3 regions of the Kribbella sp. CWNU-51 genome follow, and region 2 is predicted to be linked to each of the others. Evidence: riboswitches for the same ligand, from Rfam matches in the RefSeq annotation. Region 2 holds a riboswitch; each other region holds the start of a gene.
What was found. A riboswitch is a leader RNA that binds a small molecule or an ion and turns the genes downstream of it on or off. The one in region 2 is predicted to bind cobalamin.

Region 1 (6,084 bases), on a different contig from region 2:
CCGACGGTCAGGAACGGCAACGGGGCAAAGATCTTCGCCACCTGTGGCGCGAACGACGGAGACCCCGCCATGACCTCGGCTGTATCGCCATCACTGACCAATTCGCCCTCTGCGAGCACCAGCACCCGGGTAGCGACCTCAGCCACCATCTCCACGTCATGCGTCGACAGCACGACCGCATGCCCGGCAGCAGCCAGCTCACGCAGAATCGCCACCAGTCGACGCTTGGCGCCGTAGTCCAGACCCCGCGTCGGCTCGTCGAGCAGCAGGAGCGGCGGAGCACCACACAGTACGACGGCCAGCGCCAGACATAGCCGTTGTCCTTCGGACAGGTCCCGCGGATGCATCGCCTGGTCGATATCCGGAGCGAGCCGATTCAATAGCGCACGGCAACTACCCGCCGGCACACCGAAGTCGGAGTCGGCGCCCGCACACTCCTCCGCGACCGTGGCGGCGTACAGCAGGTCGGCAGGCTCCTGCGGGACCAGTCCGACCGCCTTGACCAGCTCGGAAGGCTTGGTACGACGCGGGTCCGCGCCGGCCGCTGCCGCCGTACCGGATCGCGCCGGCAGGATCCCCACCAGGGCGTTGAGCAGTGTGGACTTACCAGCGCCGTTGCGGCCCATCAGTGCGACGATTTCACCGGCCTTGATACTCAGTGACACGCCCCGCAAGGCCATGACGTTGCCGTAGCCAACCACCAGGTCGGTGCACCGAGCGAGCTCGGCACCCTGGGCAGCCGCCGACCTCTGCGGCACGATGGAGTCCAAACGGCCTCGCAACGCGACAGCGGCCCGCCGGGCGTCGCGGACAGACAGGGGGAGTGGCGACCAGCCGGCCAGGCGTCCCAGCTCCACCACAGGCGGTGCGACCGGAGCGGTCACCATGCGCTCAGCCGGTAGCCCAGTGGACACAGCGGCTGCACCACCGGGTACTTCGATCACCCGGTCGGCGTACTGGATCACGCGCTCGAGCCGATGCTCGGCCATGATCACAGTCACGCTCAGGTCGTGCACGAGGCGCTGCAGTGCGGCCAGCACTTCCTCAGCCGCCTGCGGATCCAGCGCGGACGTTGGCTCGTCCAGCACGAGCACAGCCGGGTGAGAGGTCAGTGCGGCGCCGATAGCGGTCCGCTGCCGCTGCCCGCCCGACAGTGCCGTCAACGCCCGATCCCGTACGTCGGCCAGCCCCAGCAGATCCAGAGTCTCCTCAACCCGTCGGCGCATCACGTCCGGCGCGACCCCGAGCGACTCCATGCTGTAAGCGAGCTCGTCCTCGACCGTGTCGGTCACGAACCCAGCCATCGGGTCCTGCCCGACCATGCCGACCACGTCGGCCAGGTCGCGCGGCCGGTACTCGCTGGTGTCCCGTCCGTTGACGAGCACCCGCCCGGCCAGCGTGCCGCCGGTGAAGTGCGGCACCAGTCCGTTGATTGCTCGCAGCAACGTGGACTTGCCGGATCCGGTCCGCCCGATCACCAGCGCCAGCTCGCCCTCGGGCACGGTGAAGCTCACGTCCCGCAGCGCCGGCTCCGCGGCCCCGTCGTACGTCACTGTCACCCGGTCGAACTCGATCATGCGACCGCCCGCCTGACCTGTGGAGGCGCGACCACCGCTGGAGCCAGTCCGATCAGTACGCCGGCAACGGGCACCAGCGGAACGGGTGGAACGACCAACGGGCCGGCCAGCAGCAGTCCGGGGACACCACGTGCCGCAGCGGTGACCATAGCCCCGGCAGCGATCGCACCGGACGCCACGACCAGCCACTCGGGCAGCGCCCACGGATCCGGCCGGTATCGAGTCCGAGTGACCCGCTGACGCCCAACGGCCATCGCTCCGAGCGCCAGCAGCAGTCCGATCGCCAGTGCGGACGCCGCGAGCGGAAACGCCATGGAGTCGGTCAGCAACGCGTAGACGCCGAGCAGGATGCCCAGCAACCCCAGCAGGACGCAGAGGGCGGTGAGACGACGCTGCGCTTGCGGGACGTGCGCCGTACGTCCGTAGCCGCGCGAGTCCATCGCGGCGGCGAGTTCGACCGACCTGTCCAGAGCACCCTCCAGCACGGGCATGGCCGTCGTCCGGAAGGAGCCGCGGGTGCGGCCGCGCAGACGGCGGGCGGCGCGGATGCGACGGGCGTCCGTCACCAGCTGCGGCGCGAACGTCAGCGCCACCACACAGGCCACACCCATCTCGTAGAGGGCCCCGGGCAACGACTTGAGCAGCCGCCGGGGACTGGCCAGTGCGTTGGCGGCACCGACGCAGCAGAGCATCACGGCGAGCTGACCACCGTCGTACAGCGCGGTGAGCAACGCCTCCAGGGTGACCTCGCCGCCGAGCTTCACCCCGTTTGCCCAGTCAGGCAAGGGGATCTGCGGCAGGGTGAACAGAACAGTGTTCCCCTGCGAGCGGGTGGAGAGCAGCGCCTGCAACACCACCCGGAGGCCGATGACCACCAGACCGAGCTTGAGGAACGCGGCGTAGCTGTGTGCCCAGGGAGCATCGGTCCGGCGGGCGGCCACCACGAATCCGGTCACTGCGAGGATCAGCGCCAGCAGGACCGGATTCCGCGTCCTGCTGGCGGCCACGGCCATGCCGAGCGCCCACAGCCACCAGGCCCCCGGGTGGAGTGCCCGGGGGTACGTCAGTCGATCGACAGCACGCACTTACTTGGCTGTACGGCGGCGACTGAGGAGCAGGCCACCACCGGCCAGTACGACGACAACCGCGGCGGCGATGATGATCCCGCCCCACGGAGCGCCGTCGCTGTCCGAGGAGGATGCGACCGGCGAGGGGGAGGCCGCAGGTGCGGCACCGACCGCCGCACCGATCTGCAGCGTCACCGGGGTGTCGGTGGCCGGGACCTGGATGTTCTTCACTTGGTCGCCGCAGCCCTTGGCTGGGTAGCCCGCGATCCCGCAGGTCAGGCCCTTCTCGATCCGGACCGGCGCGACCGCGGCCAGGATCTTCGCGCCGGTCGCCTTCACGTCGGTCACCACACACGTCCCGGTGGCCGGACCCGGAGTCTCACCGCTGGCCGCGTCCTCCGGCGTACCCGGGTCGACCACAAGGGCCACCCGCTTCTTGCCGGTCTCGGCCGGCGTCTTGCCGCAGATCGCCTCGAAATCCCCCGCTGCCCGAGGCACCCGGGGCTTCGCGCCGCCGACGGCGAACCGCCAGCCCTCCACCGCCCCGTCGGCCGGGACGACGGCGTCGGAGCCCTTCTGTGAGAAGGCCCATTGGCCGGAAGCCCACTGGTAGTAGCCCCAGAAGCGATAGCCGTCCTCGGCCTGTGCGGTGGTGGCGACGGTCCCCGCCAGCAGGAGACCCGCCAGCAGGGCGAGGACCAGTCGTACGGTCCGGTGTGCAGTCATCTCGTGTCCTCGATCGGGCCGTGGCCCGGTGGAGGAAGTCCCGCCTGCACCGGCAGGGTAGGGGCCCCACCCGCGGACCACGGCGGGTAGCTGAGCCTGCCTGCGGCACAGTGTTCCGGCTCGCCACCTGAGGTGGCCTACGGTTGCGGGTCAGCGCCGGACTTGGACCGGCTTCCCTGTGACGCAGGCGTGTTCGGACCGAAGCCTACTCTGGCGCGGCCAGACTCATCGGGCCGTAGACCTCCCGGCCGTCCTCCAGCAGGTACACCTGGCCGACACCGCGGTCGGCCAGGTCCCGCCAGAGCTCACCCAGCCAGCTCTCCGCGTCACCCTGTGCGGAGAACTCGGCCCCACCGACCTCACCGGGGTCGACCAGGGCGCCGGAAGCGGTCTCGAACCGCCAGCTCCAGCTCACGAGCCGGGCCGGGTCTGCGGCGCGTTCTGCGCGGTCTTGGCCGGGTCGCGCTCGACGATGCCGCCCAGCGTCTCGTCGATCCGCTTCAGCAGGCTCTCCTCGAGCCTCACCCCGGACGCCTTCACGTTCTCGGTCACCTGCTCGGGCCGGGAGGCGCCGATGATCGCCGAGGACACGTTCTGGTTCTGCAGCACCCAGGCGATCGCCAGCTGGGACAGCGACAGACCGGCCTCGTCGGCGACCGGCTTCAGGTCCTGGACCCGGGTGAGCACGTCGTCGGTGAGGAACCGCTTGATGAAGTTCGACCCGGCCGCGTCGGTGGCCCGGGAGCCTTCCGGCGGCTGCTGACCCGGCAGGTACTTGCCGGTCAGCACACCCTGCGCGATCGGCGAGAACACCACCTGGCCGATGCCGAGCTCCTCCGAGGCCGGCACCACCTCGGCCTCGATCACCCGCCAGAGCATGCTGTACTGCGGCTGGTTCGAGACGAACGGGATGCGCAGCTCCCGGGCCAGCCGGTGACCCTCCTGGAGTTGCTCCGCGGTCCACTCGGACACGCCGATGTAGAGCGCCTTGCCGGACCGGACGACGTCGGCGAACGCCTCCATCGTCTCCTCCAGCGGCGTCTCGGTGTCGTACCGGTGCGCCTGGTAGAGGTCGACGTACTCGGTCTTGAGGCGCTTCAGCGAGGCGTTGATCGACTCGTGGATGTGCTTGCGGGACAGGCCGGTGTCGTTCGGTCCGCCGGGGCCGGTCGGCCAGTAGACCTTGGTGAAGATCTCCAGCGACTCGCGCCGCTCACCCTCCAGCGCCTCGCCGAGGACCGACTCGGCCTTGGTGTTGGCGTAGGTGTCGGCGGTGTCGAACGTGGTGATGCCGGCCTCCAGGGCCGCCCGCACACAGGCCTTGGCCTGATCGTTCTCCACCTGGGACCCGTGCGTGAGCCAGTTCCCGTACGAGATCTCGCTGACCTTCAAACCACTGTTGCCGAGATAGCGGAAGTCCATACCCCTGACCCTACCGGCCCGGTCAGCTGGGCTTCTCGCCGCGCTTGACCATCGGCTTGGGCATCCGCCATCGGCGCATCTGCATGGTCCGCCGGACCGCGTAGAACCCCAGGCCCTTGGTGGACTCTTTCGGGAACTTCACCGTGACCGCCTTCCGCAGCCCGGCCGAGAGTAGGAACCAGTCCGCCGCGATCAGCACGATCATCACCAGGAAGAGCAGGTTGACCACGCCGGCCAGCCACGGGAACTGCGCCGAGAACACCACGCCGATCAGTGACACCGCCAGCAGGACCGGCAGCGCGAACTCCATCACCGAGTAGCGGGCGTCCACATAGTCCCGGGCGAACCGCCGGACCGGGCCCTTGTCGGCGGCCGGCAGGTACCGGTCGTCGCCGGTGCGCAGGGCGTCCTGCATCTTGGCCCGCTCGGTGCGGACCTTCTCCCGCCGGTACGCCGACGCCTCCTTGCGGTTGCGCGGCTTCTTCAGCGCCTGCTTGCGGGCCGCCTCCGCCTCCTTGCGGGTCGGGGTGGGGCGTCCCTTCCCACCCGGCTTGCCCTGGGGCTCGGCGGGTACGGTGGTAGCTGTCTCAGACTTGGTACGACGGAACACGGGGTCTGAACCTCATTCGCAGGGCAGGTCGCGACTCGGGGTGGTCCCCGGACCTAGGCACTACTTTATCGGGGCCGGTCCTGATGGTGTGGTGACCCGTGGGGACATAGGGTGGATAAGGCACGCCGGGTCGTCACGCCGGCACAGAAGGGGTACGGATATCGATGAGCATCTTCAAGCGGATGTCGACGATCTTCAAGGCCAAGGCGAACTCCGCCCTGGACAAGGCCGAGGATCCTCGCGAAACCCTTGACTACTCGTACCAGAAGCAGCTGGAGCTGCTGCAGAAGGTACGGCGGGGCGTGGCCGACGTGGCCACCAGCCGCAAGCGGGTCGAGTTGCAGGCGTCCCAGCTGCAGTCCCAGTCGGCGAAGCTGCAGGAGCAGGCCCAGAAGGCGCTCTCGATGGGCCGTGAGGACCTGGCCCGGGAGGCCCTGACCCGCAAGTCCGGGCTGCAGGGCCAGATCGACGATCTGCAGACCCAGCACGCCCAGTTGCAGGGCGAGGAGGAGAAGCTGACGCTCGCCTCCCAGCGGCTGCAGGCCAAGGTCGAGTCGTTCCGGACCCGCAAGGAGACCATCAAGGCCACCTACACCGCGGCCGAGGCGCAGACCCGGATCAACGAGGCCTTCTCCGGCATCTCCGAGGAGATGAGCGACGTCGGCCTGGCGGTCCAGCGGGC
Region 2 (6,084 bases):
ACGCATCCCTGCTGCACCGCGGGCTCGCGTACGGCGACATGACACCGGAGCAACGTCAACTCCTGAGCCTCCTCATCGGTCAGTACGTCGGCCGCGCCGCCGGACCGATCGGGCTGCAGACCTGGCAGGACATCACCGACCAAGGCATCGAACGCCTCACCTTCGCGTGGGCCGGCGAGACCGAACCCGGCGTCGGCCACCGCCACTACTACTCGATCGCCGGCCCCACCTTCCTCGCCGAGTACGACAACACCCAGGACAACGCCAACCACATCCACTCCGTCTGGCGAGACCTCCGCAACGACTGGGCCACCGACCTCCTCGCCGCCCACTACGCGATGCATCGCTGACGCAGCGCGCGGCGAGGAAACGGTCCGAGTCGACGCTCAGTGGTGGAGCAGCCGGAACTCGTGGGTGATCGTCCACGTGGCGGTGCGGTGGCCGAGGCGGTTGGCGTCGGTCATGGCCTTCCGGAAGTGGATGCCGAGCCAGATCCTGGCATTCATGGTCTCGGCATCGAGGGCCGCGGCGCTGTCGTAGTGCCGGGTCGTCCCGGTCACCGACGAGGAGATGTCCAGGTTGATGGACCGAGCGCCGAACAGATAGCTGAACGTTCCGGTTGCTGCGCCGGTGCCGGATGCGTGCCCACTGACGTAGTCCGGATAGGGCGGCGTCTGGACCAGCGACATCCAGGTGGCGTCGGGCTTGGTCGCCGGGTTCCCGTCGGTGTCCGCGAGCCGGATCGCGGTGATCGGTCGCCAGTAGGCGTAGTCGTACTTGGACCGCCAGCACGCGATCAGCGCATCGGCGATGCTCGTGCTGAGCAGGGCGAACGCCCGGGCACTGTCGGTGATGTTCATCCCCCGTGCGATGACCTGCTCGCGGAGCGCCGTCTGGTACTGCAGCACGGCGTTGGCGTTCCAGAACAGCGCGGTCTCGGTCTGCGCCGCGGTCCGAGTGGATCCGACCAGCGCACCCTTGGCCTTCACCTCGGCGAAGTCCCGGGCATAGGCCTTCGACGTGATCGGGTACGGGCCGGGCAGCCGGAACTGGGTTGGCGAGCGGAGCGCTAGCGGTACGACGAAGCCGAGCCACGGGGCCAGCATCGGCGCGAAGGCATCAGGTGTCGGACGCCAGACTCCCGGGGCGGGCGTCACCGTCAGCTGGATGGTCGCGCCTCTGCCGTCGTCGGCCCGAGCCCGGATCAGCGTCTCAGCCGCGTGCCGGCCGACCTCGGTCCCCCGGGCCTTGGCGCGACCGTCGGGGATGGTGGCGAGCGACGCGGCGTAGTCGGTTGCGAGGTTCGCGGCCGAGGCGGGGAAGTAGTACCGCAGCACGTCGTACGCCGCGGTCGCGGCCGCCGCCTCGGAGGAGGCCCTGCCGCGGACCTTCGGTTGCTTGATGTACGGCTCGTAGCGGCCCTCGATGGCCACCACCGCGTCGTACACGGCCAGCGACGCGAAGGCGTAGTACAGACTCCCCACCGGGACCGGGGTGGCGTTCTCCGTGTAGATCGTCCGGCCGGCGATCGCGTTCCACTGGGTGATGACCGCCGGGTTCGCGTGGTTGCCGCCTGCCTGACTCGGCGTGGCGGCGAGGGCAGGAGCGGCGAGTCCGGCCGTCAGGACGACGACCAGAAGTCTCCAGACCTTCAAGCGCATGATTGCCTCCTTCAGGTGAAGCCGGGCCGATGGCTTGCGCTGAAGAAGACGCTGTCGTGCGACGCCGGAGGGCGTCCGCAGTACAAACCCGTTTGGCATTCCGGCCTACACCTGTAGCCCGCTCAGGTCATGAGCTGTGCCCGGCAGGTCGCCGGGCTGGTCGGCTAGAGTCGGCACGTCATCGACGGCACGTGCAGGAACCCGGTGTGAGTCCGGGACGGTCCCGCCACTGTGAACCCCTCGCACCCGAGGGGGAGTCAGGAACTGCCGCCGTCGTACCTCCGGTCGGGGCGTGGACACCCCGAGGAAGGACCGGTTACGCGTGCCCGCGAACCTGCTGCTGCTCTCCACCGCCGACACCGACCTGCTCGCCGCCGCCGAGGCGGACGCCGGCTGGACGGTCGCGAACCCGGCCCGGCTCGACCTCGACGGCCTGGCGCCGTTACTCGCCGACGCCGAGGTCGTCGTGGTCCGTCTGCTCGGCGGACGCCGCGCCTGGGAGGAAGGTCTCGACGCGGTCATCGCGTCTGGCAAGCCGGCTGTGGTCGTCAGCGGTGAGGCCGCACCTGACGCCGAGCTGATGTCGCTGTCGACCGTGCCCGCGGGTGCGGTGACCGAGGCGCTCGCCTACCTCCGGGAGGGCGGTTCCGAGAACCTGCGTAACCTGGCCGGCTTCCTGCGCGACACACTGCTTCTGACCGGCGACGAATTCGAGCCGCCGCGCGCGCTCCCGGCGTACGGCGTCCGCGGGACGTACGTCGAGGACGACCGGCCGGTGGTCGGGATCGTCTACTACCGCGCGCACGAGATCTCCGGGAACACCACGTTCGTCGACACGCTGGCCGCCGCCGTCGAGGCGGCGGGTGCGCAGCCGCTGCCCGTGTACTGCGGGACCCTGCGAGGACTGGATCCGACGTCGTCCGAGAATGCCGGACTGTTCGACCTGCTGCGTAAGTGCGATGTCCTGGTGACGACCCTGCTCGCCGCGGGCGGATCCGTCGCGGCCAACGCGAGCGCCGGCGGTTCCGACGACTCCTGGGATGCCGGGGCACTCGCCTCGCTCGACATCCCGCTGATCCAGGGCCTCGCGCTGACGTCGACCCGTGAGCAGTGGCTGGCCAGTGACGCCGCGGTCAGCCCGCTCGACGCTGCCACGCAGGTCGCGATCCCGGAGTTCGACGGGCGACTGATCACGATCCCGTTCTCCTTCAAGTCATACGACGCCGATGGGCTGGCCCGGTACGCGCCGGACCCGGAGCGGTGCGCCCGGCTGGCCGGGATCGCGGTCGCGCACGCCCGCCTCCGGCACGTGCCGGCTCACGACAAACGGTTGGCTCTCGTGTTGTCGTCGTACCCGACCAAGCACGCGCGGATCGGGAACGCGGTCGGTCTCGACACACCGGCGTCGGCCGTGGTCCTGCTCGGTCAACTCCAAGAGGCCGGGTACGATCTCGGCGACCTCGATCTCAGTGAGCTCCAGGGGCCGGACGGCGCCGACGGGCTGATCCATCGGCTCATCGCCGCAGGTGGTCACGACGTCGACTGGCTGACCGACGAGCAGTTGACGAACGCCGTCGCGAAGGTTCCGCTCAGCGTCTATGAGCAGTGGTTCGGGCGAGGGCCGGATTCGTTGCGTACGGCAATGACCGGGGCGTGGGGCGAGGCGCCGGGCGAGCTGTACGTCGACACCTCCGGCGACGAGCCTGCGATCGCCCTGGCGGCGTTGCGTTTCGGGAACGTCGTGCTGATGATCCAGCCGCCGCGTGGCTTCGGTGAGAACCCGGTGGCGATCTACCACGACCCGGACATGGCCCCGTCGCATCACTACCTGGCGGCGTACCGCTGGCTCGAGGCCCCGGCCGAGGAGGGCGGCTTCGGCGCGCACGCCGTCGTCCACCTGGGCAAGCACGGGACGCTCGAATGGCTGCCGGGCAAGGGGATCGGGATGGCGGCCGGCTGTGCGCCGGACGCCGTCCTGGGGAATATGCCGATGGTCTACCCGTTCATCGTCAATGACCCCGGCGAGGGGACACAGGCCAAGCGGCGCGCGCACGCGACCGTTGTCGACCACCTGGTGCCGCCGATGGCGCGCGCCGAGACGTACGGCGACATGGCGAAGCTGGAGTACCTGCTCGACGAGTACGCGACCGTGTCGGCGCTGGATCCGGAGAAGGTGCCGACCCTGCGGGCGCAGATCTGGACACTGATCCAGGCGGCGCAGCTGCACCACGATCTGCACACGGACGAGAAGCCGGACGACCTGGAGTTCGACGAGTTCGTCCTGCATCTCGACGGGTATCTGTGCGAGATCAAGGACGTGCAGATCCGCGACGGGCTGCACATCCTCGGCGGTGCGCCGGCCGGCGAGGCGCGGGTCAACCTCGTGCTCGCCGTACTGCGGGCTCGTCAGCTGTGGGGTGGTTCGTACTCGATCCCCGGTCTGCGGACCGCGCTGGGGGAGACGTTCGGCGTGGACGAGGCCGAGCTGCTCGCGAACCCGGGACGAGCCGCGGACCTGGCCGACCTCGCAACGCTGGCCGATCTGCCCGCGGTGAGCGGGGCCGACGGGGTGGATCTGCTCGAGGCGGTCGCGCGCAAGCTTGTCGTGGCGATGGAGACCCTGAGCTGGGACGCCGCGAAGGTCCCGGTCGTCGTGACCGAGGTGCTCGGGCGGTCGTCGGCCCAGGTCGAGTCGTCCCTGACCTTCGCGGCCGAGGAGGTCGTGCCGCGGCTCGCACGGACCGGTGACGAGCTGACCAACGTCCTGCGCGCGCTGGACGGCCGCTTCGTCGAGGCGGGCCCGTCGGGCTCGCCGACGCGTGGCCTGGTCAACGTGCTGCCGACCGGCCGCAACTTCTACGCCGTCGACCCGAAGGCGATCCCGAGCCGCAACGCCTGGGACGTCGGCGTCGCGCTGGCCGACTCGCTCCTCGCCCGGCACCAGGCCGAGACCGGGGAGTGGCCGCGGTCGGTCGGCCTGACCATCTGGGGTACGTCGGCCATGCGGACCCAGGGCGACGATCTCGCCGAGGTGTTGTGGCTGCTCGGCTGCCGCCCGGTCTGGGACGAGGCGTCGCGGCGGGTCACCGGCTTCGAGGTGGTCGGTCCGGAGGAGCTCGGCCGGCCGCGGATCGACGTGACGATCCGGATCTCCGGCTTCTTCCGGGACGCGTTCCCGCACGTGGTCGCGTTGCTCGACGAGGCCGTGCGGACGGTCGCCGCCCTGGATGAGGATGCCGCTGGCAACTACCTTCGCGCGCACGTCGACGCCGATGTTGCTGCGGGCAACGACGTACGCTCCGCCACCGCGCGGGTCTTCGGCTCCAAGCCCGGCTCGTACGGCGCCGGCCTGCTGCCGCTCGTGGACGCGCGGAACTGGCGCACCGACGCCGAGTTGGCCGAGGTGTACGCGGTCTGGGGCGGGTACGCCTACGGCAAGGACCTCGACGGGGCCGAGGCGCGCGGCTCGATGGAACGCGCGTACGCCCGGATCCAGGTGGCGGCGAAGAACGCCGACACTCGTGAGCACGACATCATGGACTCCGACGACTACTTCCAGTACCACGGCGGCATGATCGCGATGGTCCGCCACCTGACCGGATCCAATCCGAAGGCCTACGTGGGGGATTCCGCCGTACCGGCGCAGGTTCGGACGCGGACGCTGGAGGAGGAGACGAAGCGGGTCTTCCGGGCCCGGGTGGTGAACCCGCGGTGGATGGCGGCGATGCGGCGGCACGGGTACAAGGGCGCCTTCGAGATGGCCGCGACGGTGGACTACCTGTTCGGGTACGACGCGACCGCGGGCGTGGTCGACGACTGGATGTACGAGACGCTGACCACTTCGTATGTGGCAGATCCCGAGATGGCGGAGTTCTTCCGCAAGTCGAACCCGTGGGCCCGGCACGGGATCGCCGAGCGGCTGCTCGAGGCGGCCCAACGCGGTCTGTGGTCGGCTCCGACCGACGAGGCCCTTGAGACGCTGCGCAGTGCGGTCCTTGAGACGGAAGGTGACATCGAAGACCGCGGCTGATTGGGTAGAGGTATGGCGTCGGAGCAGCTGAGAGTCCTGATCACCAACGATGACGGGTACCAGGCTCCGGGGATCCGGGCGCTCGCCCCGGCGATCGCCGAGCTCGGGTACGACGTACTCGTGGTCGCACCGCTGCACGACGAGAGCGGTGTCGGCTCGGCCCGCGCCGGCATGGTCGGCCGCCCGATCCGCATCGCCTCCGACGAGGAGTCCGGCGTCACCTTCAACGGAATCGACGGTACGCCGGCACTCGCAGTGACGCTGGCGTCCGTCGGGGCGTTCGGCCGGGCACCGGATGTGGTCATGTCGGGGATCAACCGCGGCCACAACATCGGCGTACCGATCTTCCACTCCGGCACCGTCGCCGCGGCGCTCACCGCGGCTGAGCAGGGC
Region 3 (6,084 bases), on a different contig from region 2:
ATCAAACGTGTCCACCGGCTTCGAGAAGGTGATCTCGGATCCGTCAGAGCGACGACCTACGTGATGCCCCTCCCGGACGCGGTGCTGCCCGGCGGCGGGGATTCCGAGCCGGAGCAATTGGTAGCGCAGGCCGGCGGCGAGCTTTCGTGAAGTGGTCGTGAAGTAGATCTCCTTGCCACGAGATACGCTGCCGTCCGTTTCCAGCAGGCCCTGGATCAGCGCATGTGTTTGGGCAGGTGGCAGATGCGACAGCCGACGTGCGATGTGTTTCCGGTGTAGCTGGTCGTACAGGTCCTCGCCATCAAATGGCAGCGTAGGCTCGCCGCTGCCGACGATGCGTCCCGTCAGCCTGTCTCTTCTGGGGCCGCGTCCTGCCGCCCAGTGGATCTGCACGTAGGTATCACCGCGACTGGTCTCCCAGAAATGGATTTCGCGAGCTTTGAGGTACTCGCGCACGAACGACAAGTGTGTGTCGCGCTGCGGATTCCCTGACACACCCCACTGGCTGCCGTTCTTCGACATGTGGCCGTCACCGAGGAGGATGCCATACAGGCGCGCATCGTCCTCTGTCAGACCGTGAACCGGAATGACGTCCGTCGGGATGACCTGCCCGATGTAGTCACCCCTGCTGAGCATGCCGGCCTCGACCCAGGCTGCTGTGACCTTCTCCTTCGCGAGCCACTCGAGCGTGCGCTCATTGCCCTGCTCCATCGGTATGCCTTGAATCGCGTAGAGCGGATGGCCGGTGGTGACAGTGAGTGGCTCGATCGAGTGCTTGACATCGACCTCCACCATCGGGCCGTCCTGGTCGTACGTGAAAGTCTTCGTGACCTCGCGATAGCGACCGCTCGCAGCGAGCACGAGATCGCCCACCTCGATGTCGCGGATCGCGGTTGGGCCGTCTGCAGCGTAAACGAGGGTGTCCGGCGCAAAGCACTGGTTGACCGCGACGGCGGTGTCGTTGGCGATCTTCAGGAACGGTACGACGCCCTGCGACTCACCGTTGGTGCCGCGGATCTTGGCGCCGATCCCGCGGACCGGCGTCCAGTCGTTGCCGAGGCCGCCGGAGTACTTGGCGAGCAGGGCGTTGTTCCGGATGCCGTGGAAGATGCCGGCCAGGTCGTCGTCGACCGTGGTCAGGAAGCACGACGACAGCTGCGGCCGGGTGGTGCCGGAGTTGAACAGCGTCGGCGTGGAGGACATGAACCGGAACGAGCTGAGCAGTTCGTAGAACTGGATCGCGCGCGCCTCCCGGTCGTCCTCGCGCAGCGCCATCCCCATCGCGACCCGGAGGAAGAACGCCTGCGGCAGCTCGAACCGGACCTTGTCGATGTGCAGCAGATACCGGTCGTACAGCGTCTGGAGAGCGAGGAAGGTGAAGTCGAGATCGCGCTCGGGACGGATCGCGGCGGCGAGCCGGTCGAGGTCGAAGGTGGCCAGCTCGGGATCGAGGTGACCGGCGTCGATACCGACCTGGACGTAGCGCGGGAAGTAGTCCGCGTAGGCCGCGGTCATGTCGGCCTGGCTGGCCTGCCGTGGCTCACCGTGCACGCGGCCGAGGGCCTCGCGGCGGATCTGGTCCAGCAGCAGGCGGGACGCGGCGAAGCTGTACTGCGGCTCGGTCTCGACGTAGGACCGGGCGGCCATCACCAGCGCGAGCTCGACCTCGTGCTGAGCGATGCCGTCGTAGCAGGAGCCGAGAGTCTCGTCGAGGATCAGCTCGGGATCGACCGAGTCGAGCCCGTCGGCCGCTTCCGCGACGATCACCCGCAGCCGGTCGATGTCCAATGGCGCGGTGCTGCCGTCGGCGGCGCGCACCGAGAGCGCGGGCCGCTCGGCGATCCCGGCCGGGTCGGATGGTGTCCTGGCCTTGGTCCGCTCTTCGCGGTACAACACATAGGCCCGGGCGACCTGGTGCTCACCGGCGCGCATCAGCGCCAGCTCGACCTGGTCCTGGATGTCTTCGACCTGGACGCTGCGGCGAGTGTCGCCGCGGCTGGTCAAGGCGCCCACGACCCGGCCGGTCAGGTCGGCCACCAGGTCGCGGACCCGGTGGGTCGCGCCGGCGTCGGCGCCCTCGACCGCGAGGAACGCCTTGCTCATGGCAACAGAGATCTTGGTCGGATCGAACGCGGTGCTGCTGCCGTCACGGCGGACGACGGTCAGCTGGATCGGCTGGTCGGTCGTCACCGCGGAGGATGACGAAGCAATAGTCACAGGTGTGCTCTCCACAAGAGTTCGGAGGACCGTTACCGCACGGATGGGCGCATGACGAGACAGGCAGCTCCGGCCGGGAACGCTGCCGCCACGCCCTGCGACCCACCCGCGAGGTCTCGGACCGCACGCACCGGCGGTGCGCGCGCCGGTGGCAGGTATCCGGACTCGCGGACAGTCTCCGCTCACCGTTGCGGGGCAGCTCCGGATTCGCACCGGATTCCCCTGTTGCCTCGGCGTGGCCCACATCTTGTGCTGCCAACCACTCCGAACCACCAGCAGTAGTGATGCTAGGTGGATTGCACTAGATCTTGTGGTAGCGCCACGCCGCGTGTCGCACATGTTGTGGTTTCAGGCTGCGACCGCATAGAGATCCTGGAGCGTCATGATCTCCGAGCCGTGGTGGATGAGCTCGCGGTTGAGCCGGAGCGCGACGTGACCGAACGGCTCACCGGCGTCCAGTTCGGTCGCCTGGCTCAGGCCGACCGTCATCACCTGCTCCTCGTCCAGCGCGGCGATCGAGTCCTGCCAGGCGTCCACCCAGTGCGTCAGCCAGGCGACCGCGTCCCGGGCGTTGCCGTGCAGTGTGATGTCGGCGCGGCCCTGTTGGCTCTCGCCGAAGGTCCACTCCCAGCGCTCGAAGAATGTCTCGGTCAAGTGGGCGATCAGCCAGGCGATCGTCCGTGGCCCGCGATGATCCGGCTCGTCCGGCCACTGCGCCACCCACTCCCCGGATCCGAGGGACCGGAATCCACCGAGGTAGTGCCGTCGTACGACGGTCAGGGCCTCACTGCTCGGACGCCAGAAGTACTGCTCGTCGGTCAGTTGGGCGAGCCGGCCGGACAGCACCATCCAGCTGAAGCCGAGCTGGCCTCGCACCATCGCCATCGCCGATGGTCGGTGCAGGATCTCCCAGTCGAACGGCTCCGGCATCACGATTCATCCCGCTCCCCGTCAGGCGCCTCGATTTGAGACGCGATCGAACATGTGTTCGAATTGTGTCCCGACGGAGAGGAGAAAGTCAATGCGGACGGTGTGTTGGTTCTGGCCTCGACGGCACTGGTCTGCTAGGCGGTTCGATCCGGGTATCGGCCGCCGGGCTGGCGAAGCGCCGCTCGAGCAACGTGAACGCGTCGATCAGTTCGGGCGCCTCGTAGACGCGGTTCCGGCGGCCGTCGGTGAGCTCGCGCAGGACGCGCGTCTCGACCAGGCGCGCGAGTCCTTGGTTGGCGGCCTGTTGAGACCGGTCGATGAGCCGCGCGGCCGCGGCAAGCGTGAGGACCGGGGCCGCGGGCAAGGCGTCGATCAACAGATCGGTCGCGGAGCCTGCGCGGACCGGCGCGGCCCGTTCGCGCCAGGCGGTCTTCAGGTCGGTCGCCGTCTGTTCGAACCGCGCGGCCTCCGCGGTGGCGTGACTGCATGCCATCGCGAACATCTGCAGCCAGGGATTCGCCGCCGACCGAGCCTTGATCGTGGTCGCCCGTCCGACATACCGGAAGGCTGTCAGCGCATCGATGTACTGCGTCGCATGCGTGGCGAGCGACAACGACACCGGCGGCACGGTCCGGGTGATGAGGCCGTCGGCCCGCAGGATCAGGTGGATCAGCGCGCGCCCGGTCCGTCCGTTGCCGTCGGCAAAGGGATGGATCGTCTCGAACTGTGCGTGCGCGATCGCGGTCTTGGCGAGCACCGGCAGCCGGGACTCCCGGACGAAGGCCATCAGATCCGCGAGCAGGTCGGGGAGCAGGTGCGCCGGCGGCGGGACGTAGTACGCCTCGGCGGGGGAGCGGCCGCCGATCCAGTTCTGCAGATAGCGGACCTCCCCGCCGAACTCCGGCGTCGGAGACTGGGCCATCAGTCGACGGTGCGCCTCGAGCAGGTGGTCGACCTCGAGCTTGTCGCCGGCCTGGACGGACTCGGTCACCCAGGTCATCGCGTCGACAGCGCCCAGCACTTCCTCGGCGGTGACGTCGCCGGGTCCACTGGTCGGCCGATCACGGAGTACGTCGGCCTTGAGCAGGCGGCGCGCACCGACAACGAGCCCCTCGATCTGCGACGACCCGACGGCCTCGGCCCGGAGCAGCAGTCGCGCCAGCGCTTCGCTGTTCGTCAGGACGGCGGCGGTCGCGTCCAGCCGGGCGAGATCGCCGGCCGCATCCTCCAGCGCGGCGAGCACGTCGTCGCTCAGGTCGAACTCACGCCCGACCAGCGGATCCGGGAAGTACAACTCGTACGACCCACCCAACCGCTCCGCCCGGGTGAACCCGTCCGGGTGCCCAGGCCACCGATGCAACTCGACCCGTGCCATACCTCTTATTCAACCTTATCCACAAACCTTGAACAAGAGTCCACAGCCTGTGGATGGTGAACAGGTGAGCATGAGTGCCGAGGTGTGGACCCATCTGTGGGCAGACTGGTCCGTGGCCGAACGGAGACGGACGGAGGCGCCGGTGACCTTGGACGCGCAGACTCGGCAGATGGTGGCCGCCAATGAGGCCGACTGGGACGCGCGGGCGACGCTGCACGCGGCGAGCCGGTTCTACAGTCAGCCCGCGGAGTATTGGTTCGCCGACTACGAGTGGGCAGATCTGGGCCCACTGGACGGACGCGATGTCCTCCATCTCCAATGTCACCTCGGCACCGAGACGATCGCGTTCGCGCGGCGTGGCGCGAGGGTCACCGGGCTGGATCTCTCCAGGAAGTCCCTCGAGGAAGCGCGCCAGATCGCGGCCGACGCCGAGCAGGACGTCGAGTATGTGCATGCCAACGTGTACGACGCGGTCGACGCGCTGCGGGGTCGTCAGTTCGATGTCGTCTACACAGGCAAGGGCGCGCTCTGCTATCTCCCGGACCTGCAGCAGTGGGCCGAGGTCGTTCGCGACCTGCTGAAACCTGGCGGCACTCTGTACATCGTCGAGTTCCACCCGCTGCTCAACGCACTTCGCGAGGTCTCCCTGCCCGGCGAGTCCGACGACCTCACCCTCCGCGCCGACTACCTCGAAGGCCGCGGCCCGATCGCCCACAACTCCACCGTCACCTACACCGGCGACGAGGTCCCCGGCCGGCACCGCAGCTACGAATGGCGCCACGGCCTCGGCGAAATCGTCACGACCCTCGCCACCACAGGCTTCCACCTGACCGCCTTGCGCGAGTCCGAAGTCCTTCCCTGGCCGCGCTGGCCGAGCATGCAGCAGACGCCCGAAGGCTGGTGGCGCCTGCCGGACGCGGCTCCCCGGATTCCCTTGCTCTTCGCCCTCAAGGCGACCCGATGACCGCCGACGGTCAGCGTTTCTGTGGGCCTCGGAAGGCGACGTAGATGAGGGAGGCGCCCGCGGCGGCGACGAGAGGGCCGACGATGGCCCAGAAGGAGCTGCCGGTCATCGAGCTGCCTTTGAGATAACCGAGGCCTTGGAGGGTCCAGACGGCGCCGATGGCGAGCAGCAATGCGCCGAGTGCGATGGCGACGATCTTTCCCATGAGGCCGAGGTTAGCCGAGGAGGTTGTCGCAGAGGGCCACGAGTTGCTCGCGCAGCGGGCGGGAGCGTTGCGCGAACGTGCGTTGGGCGGCCGCGTACTCCGCCTTGCCTGCGGGAGTTTCGATCGCAACAGCCGGATAGCCGAGACCCGAGAGGTCGTACGGCGAGGCGCGCATGTCGAGGGTGCGGATGTCGCGGGCCAACTCGAAGCAGTCCAGGACCAGAGCACTGGGAGTAAAGGGCATGAGTTTCGAAGCCCATTTGTAGAGGTCCATGTTGGCGTGCAGGCAGCCGCCTTGTTCCAGCGTGGGCTGGGATTCGCGGGTCGGTTGCAGGACGTTCAGCGGACGGGCGGGCGACGTGAAGAAACGGAACGCGTCGAAGTGCGAGCAGG

Region 1: linked by a shared signal. The riboswitch ahead of ACXC9Q_RS32975 (SCO2322 family protein) and the one ahead of cobN (cobaltochelatase subunit CobN) in region 2 are both predicted to bind cobalamin.
Region 3: linked by a shared signal. The riboswitch ahead of ACXC9Q_RS34445 (ribonucleoside-diphosphate reductase subunit alpha) and the one ahead of cobN (cobaltochelatase subunit CobN) in region 2 are both predicted to bind cobalamin.

The regions. Positions count from the first base shown of each region.
Region 1 is NZ_JBSXMZ010000040.1:99,877-105,960, forward strand. Features, by position in the region: gene ACXC9Q_RS32965 (ABC transporter ATP-binding protein) at 1-1,577, opposite strand, end outside; gene ACXC9Q_RS32970 (CbiQ family ECF transporter T component) at 1,574-2,662, opposite strand; gene ACXC9Q_RS32975 (SCO2322 family protein) at 2,663-3,370, opposite strand; cobalamin riboswitch at 3,457-3,588, opposite strand; gene ACXC9Q_RS32980 (hypothetical protein) at 3,576-3,785, opposite strand; gene ACXC9Q_RS32985 (aldo/keto reductase family protein) at 3,782-4,792, opposite strand; gene ACXC9Q_RS32990 (DUF3043 domain-containing protein) at 4,815-5,402, opposite strand; gene ACXC9Q_RS32995 (PspA/IM30 family protein) at 5,567-6,084, shown strand, end outside.
Region 2 is NZ_JBSXMZ010000023.1:60,806-66,889, reverse strand. Features, by position in the region: gene ACXC9Q_RS24115 (DUF3500 domain-containing protein) at 1-350, shown strand, start outside; gene ACXC9Q_RS24110 (vanadium-dependent haloperoxidase) at 387-1,661, opposite strand; cobalamin riboswitch at 1,816-1,947, shown strand; gene cobN (cobaltochelatase subunit CobN) at 1,984-5,691, shown strand; gene surE (5'/3'-nucleotidase SurE) at 5,704-6,084, shown strand, end outside.
Region 3 is NZ_JBSXMZ010000044.1:39,377-45,460, forward strand. Features, by position in the region: gene ACXC9Q_RS34445 (ribonucleoside-diphosphate reductase subunit alpha) at 1-2,217, opposite strand, end outside; cobalamin riboswitch at 2,351-2,506, opposite strand; gene ACXC9Q_RS34450 (DinB family protein) at 2,566-3,147, opposite strand; gene ACXC9Q_RS34455 (Fic family protein) at 3,236-4,522, opposite strand; gene ACXC9Q_RS34460 (class I SAM-dependent methyltransferase) at 4,692-5,486, shown strand; gene ACXC9Q_RS34465 (hypothetical protein) at 5,497-5,691, opposite strand; gene ACXC9Q_RS34470 (3-methyladenine DNA glycosylase) at 5,702-6,084, opposite strand, start outside.